2 regions of the Clostridium sp. DJ247 genome follow, and region 1 is predicted to be linked to the other one. Evidence: riboswitches for the same ligand, from Rfam matches in the RefSeq annotation. Region 1 holds a riboswitch; the other holds the start of a gene.
What was found. Region 1 has a riboswitch for S-adenosylmethionine ahead of HGI79_RS22780 (ABC transporter substrate-binding protein). Riboswitches for the same ligand answer to the same signal wherever they lie in the genome.

Region 2: linked by a shared signal. The riboswitch ahead of HGI79_RS19155 (MetQ/NlpA family ABC transporter substrate-binding protein) and the one ahead of HGI79_RS22780 (ABC transporter substrate-binding protein) in region 1 are both predicted to bind S-adenosylmethionine.

The regions. Positions count from the first base shown of each region.
Region 1 is NZ_JABAIW010000022.1:14,510-16,719, forward strand. Features, by position in the region: gene HGI79_RS10465 (nitrogenase component 1) at 1-1,035, opposite strand, end outside; partial or broken gene HGI79_RS22780 (ABC transporter substrate-binding protein) at 1,105-1,284, opposite strand; SAM riboswitch class I at 1,564-1,664, opposite strand; gene HGI79_RS10470 (nitrogenase component 1) at 1,708-2,210, opposite strand, start outside.
Region 2 is NZ_JABAIW010000062.1:22,035-24,244, forward strand. Features, by position in the region: gene preA (NAD-dependent dihydropyrimidine dehydrogenase subunit PreA) at 1-797, shown strand, start outside; SAM riboswitch class I at 1,025-1,134, shown strand; gene HGI79_RS19155 (MetQ/NlpA family ABC transporter substrate-binding protein) at 1,289-2,107, shown strand.

The sequences.
Region 1 (2,210 bases):
AATGTAGTTATGAGAGAAACTAGGGCCCATCCCTACTACTACTTTTTTTCCTTTAAGTTTTTCTCGTATTTCTGATAACTCGGGAGCTATACGTTCCTTTTCTTCTTTTATATATTCTTCAACTTCTTTTTCTTTTCCAACAACCTCTCCTAATGTTCTAAGCCAGCTGTCCATACCAGCAATTCCATGAGGCTGCAAAGATTTCACATAAGGAACTCCATATTTTTGTTCTAATCCATTACCGAAGTAACCTCCTAAAGTACTACATATGCTTATAGTAGCTGCGGCTTCAGACATCCTTGATATTTCCTCAATTGTACTAAATGGTATTCCAAACTGTGGTACAAGACCCAAGCAAGCAAAAATTTCAGTTATAGTATCTCTAGCACTTCCATTAAAATTAATCATATTTACTAATTCTGGACGTTTTTTTTCAGGTGCCTTTACTATACGTGTTAACACAGCATGAAATGCTGCATCAAAACCTGAAGCCCAAATTTGAGATCTAAATCCTTCACAGAAAACTGGTACTACTGGAATACCTATCTCTTTTTCTACCTCTTGTAAGATACTCTCAACATCATCACCAATAATACCTGAGGCGCAGGAGGTAGTTACAAATATAGCCTTAGGATTAAATCTCTTATAAGCTTCTCTTACTCCTTCCTTAAGCTTTTCAGATCCACCAAAAACAGTGCTACCTTCTGTCATATTAGTGTTAACAACCTTAACATTATCATGTTCCCAATTTCTAATATTTTCTCCCCATTGATAATTAGTATTTTCTCCTATAACATCAGCAGCACATCCAATGGGAGCATGATTTACAATAGCTGCATCTACTATGCGGGATAAATATCCTTGTGCACAACCCGAACTACAATTGGTGGTCTGACTAAAGCATCTCTTCCCATTTTTTAAACAACCTTCTTTAGATTGTTGTACTAAATCTTTTATAGTGCCTTTGTATCCAACAATTGATTTAAGTCTATTTTCTCTAATAGGTGCTTCCGCACGCTGCAAATTAATTGTCATTCTTTTTCCCCCTATTTTTATATATTTTATAAAATAAAATTTATATTCAATAAATACTTACGTAGTTTTTTATTTAAGTTCTCCAGTATAATATGGATTTAAGTCATTAGTGAATAACTCCTCTGCTTTTACTTGACCTGGAACTTCAAAGTTAGCTAATTTATTTTTTTCTGCTAACTTAATCCAAAAATCAATTTGTTCTGGTTTAATCCATTTTTGATCAGGGTATACATTTCCAGCTACATCCTTTTCACTGGCACCCTTTTAGGTTACTTTACTCTCACGCTTCATAGCCAGTATTTCTACTACGCATTGTGATTGGCTACAAGACTTCTTGGTAATTACCTTCACTGGACTTTCACCAGTTAGCATGTTCCAGCTTTGCTGGATGCACAAATAATAAAAGCTAAACTCTCACATTATGAGAATTTAGCCTCTAGTTTTCTAGTCAACTTAATCCTTAAACATTATTCAATATAAAAAACCTTCTTATAGATAAGTTACAAGAAGGTTTTAATCTCTCCTAGTTCCTCATCTTCCAAGTATATACCTGCTGGAATTAGCACCTTTGAATAAATTCAGGTTGCTGGGCATCTTAGGGCCAGTCCCTACGCCTCTCTAGATAAGAAAATAGCTAATACTTCATTACAATTGGCTACTTAAATTAAACTACTAAGCACTAGCACTTATTGCCGTAGTATAAATTTTCTCTAACAGAGTAAGTGCACCACGGTACCCAACATATGAACGGGATAGAACAACTTCATATGATGCTGGGAAACTAACTTCAACTATGGAACCTTTCAACTCCTTAGCTAAATCTCGCTCCCAAGTAGTACCAAAGATAATTGGAGGTTTATGACCAAAATCTGCTTGACGAATTTTTTGGTGAATTCTATAGGTATCTTCCTCAAATTCAACATCCGTTGAAACATCTTCTGCAATATTTTTATACTGTTCACGTATTAATTCTTTATATTCCTCAGGTGGGTTTTCTGTAATAATCTGTTTTCCTGGAATTAAACCCAATTGGTTTACTAAAAATTTAGTTAACGCAAGGTTATAAGCACTATCACTGATAACCGCAAACTTTGCCGGTAGTCCCCACCAATATTCAGCATAGAAATCTGAAAAATCTTCTAAATAACGATAATAACTGGCTTCTTCTTTTTCAA
Region 2 (2,210 bases), on a different contig from region 1:
TAAGTGATGCTATGGGTGCTGATGTTGGACAAAATTCAGAATTAGTAAAAAAATATTGCGAAGCTACAAGAAAAGGAACTCATTTACCAATATTGGCAAAGATGACACCTAATGTTGGAGATATGGTGGAACCAGCAGTAGCATCTATAGAAGGAGGAGCAACTGGACTAGCTGCAATTAATACTATAAAAAGTATTACAAGAATAAATTTAGATAATTTTTCTCCATACCCAATTATTAATGGAAAATCCTCTGTATCAGGATATTCTGGAAAGGCTGTAAAACCAATAGCGCTTAGGTTTATAAATGATTTAGCTAAAAGTCCAAAATTAAAAAATATACCTATAAGTGGTATGGGGGGAATAGAAACTTGGGAAGATGCTGTAGAATTTATACTTTTAGGGTCTTCTAATCTCCAAATCACTACAGCAGTTATGCAGTATGGTTATAGAATTATAAATGATTTAATAAGTGGACTATCTTATTTTATGGATGAAAAAGGTATAGATAAAGTAGAAGAATTGGTAGGGTTAGCACTAAATAATGTAGTTTCTACAGATAAGCTAGATAGAGATTATATAATATATCCTGACTTCCAAGAGGATACTTGTGTAGGATGCGGAAGATGTTATATATCATGCTATGATGGTGGACATCAAGCTATAGAGTGGGATTATGAAAATAGAAAACCTTTATTACTTAGAGATAAATGTGTTGGATGTCATCTTTGTGGCAATGTATGTCCTGTAAATTCAATTACTTCTGGAGATAAAGTTTATAAAGAAGCAGCTATTTAAATACTTTTTGAGCTTATTATAATGCTTGACTAGTAAGTGCTGTAGCATTAGGGAAAATTACTGTAAAGTACTAATGATTTAAATATTTGTTTATTAACTAATGTAAGAGAAGGAGTTCTAATAAGTTTCCAATACTCTTAAAAATGAAACTTTACAAAAAAATATTGACATAAAAGTATATTATATTTATAATTAAAACAATAAAAAACAAGTTAATATTAATCGCTAACTTATCAAGAGTGGTGGAGGGACTGGCCCTATGAAACCCAGCAACCTGTATTATTTTAATACAAAGGTGCTAACTCCTGCAGCAGCCTTAGCAGCTGAAAGATGAGAAATTCTAGAATAGCTTTTTGAGCTGGAGGTTTTTCTCCAGCTTTAATTTTTTATTATGTTTCCATAATAAAAAGTAAAAATTTTATTAAATAGTATTTGTAACAAATGTAAAGCTCTTACACAAAAATTATTCAAAATTTAAGGAGGATTTATTTATGAAAAAGATCGCGGCAATTTTGGTATCATCAACATTAATTCTTGGACTAGCAGCATGCGGAGCAAAACAAGACTCTAGTACTTCAACAACTGCAGCAAATGATAAAAAGACTATAGTTGTGGGAGCAACACCAGTTCCAGCTGGGGAAGTTTTAAAGGAGGTAAAGCCTTTATTAGAAAAAAAAGGATATAAACTTGAAATAAAGGAATTTACAGATTATATAATCCCAAATACTTCTTTAGCATCTGGAGATTTAGATGCAAATATGTATCAGCATACTCCATTCCTTGAAAACTTTAATAAAGAAAAACACACAGATTTAGTTCCAGTTACAAAAGTATATCTTCCACCACTTGGTGTTTATTCAAAGACTGTTAAGAATATTCAGGATGTAAAACAAGGTGCAACAATAGCGGTACCTAACGATCCTACAAATGAAACAAGAGCTTTAAGATTACTAGAAAAAAGTGGTTTAATAAAGTTAAAGAGCGGAGACATTTTAACTAAATTAGACTTGATAGAAAATAAAAAAGGAATTCAAATTAAGGAATTAGATGCACCACAATTACCAAGGGTACTAGGAGAAGTAGATTTAGCAGTAATAAATGCTAATTATGCGTTAGATGCTAAATTAAACCCATCAAAAGATGCAATTTTATTAGAAGATAAGAATTCACAATATGTGAATGTATTGGCAACAAGAAAAGAAGATAAAGACAAGCCTTATGTTAAAGCACTTTCAGAAGCTTTAACTTCACCAGAAATTAAAAAATTCATTGAAGAAAAATATAAGGGCAGCGTAATTCCTGCATTTTAATATATAGATAACCACGGCAGAAATTTAACTTATACGACCGGATACATTACCATGTTTCGTCACGTTAAATATTTTTAATTAGTCTAAAGCTCAAATTTAAGCA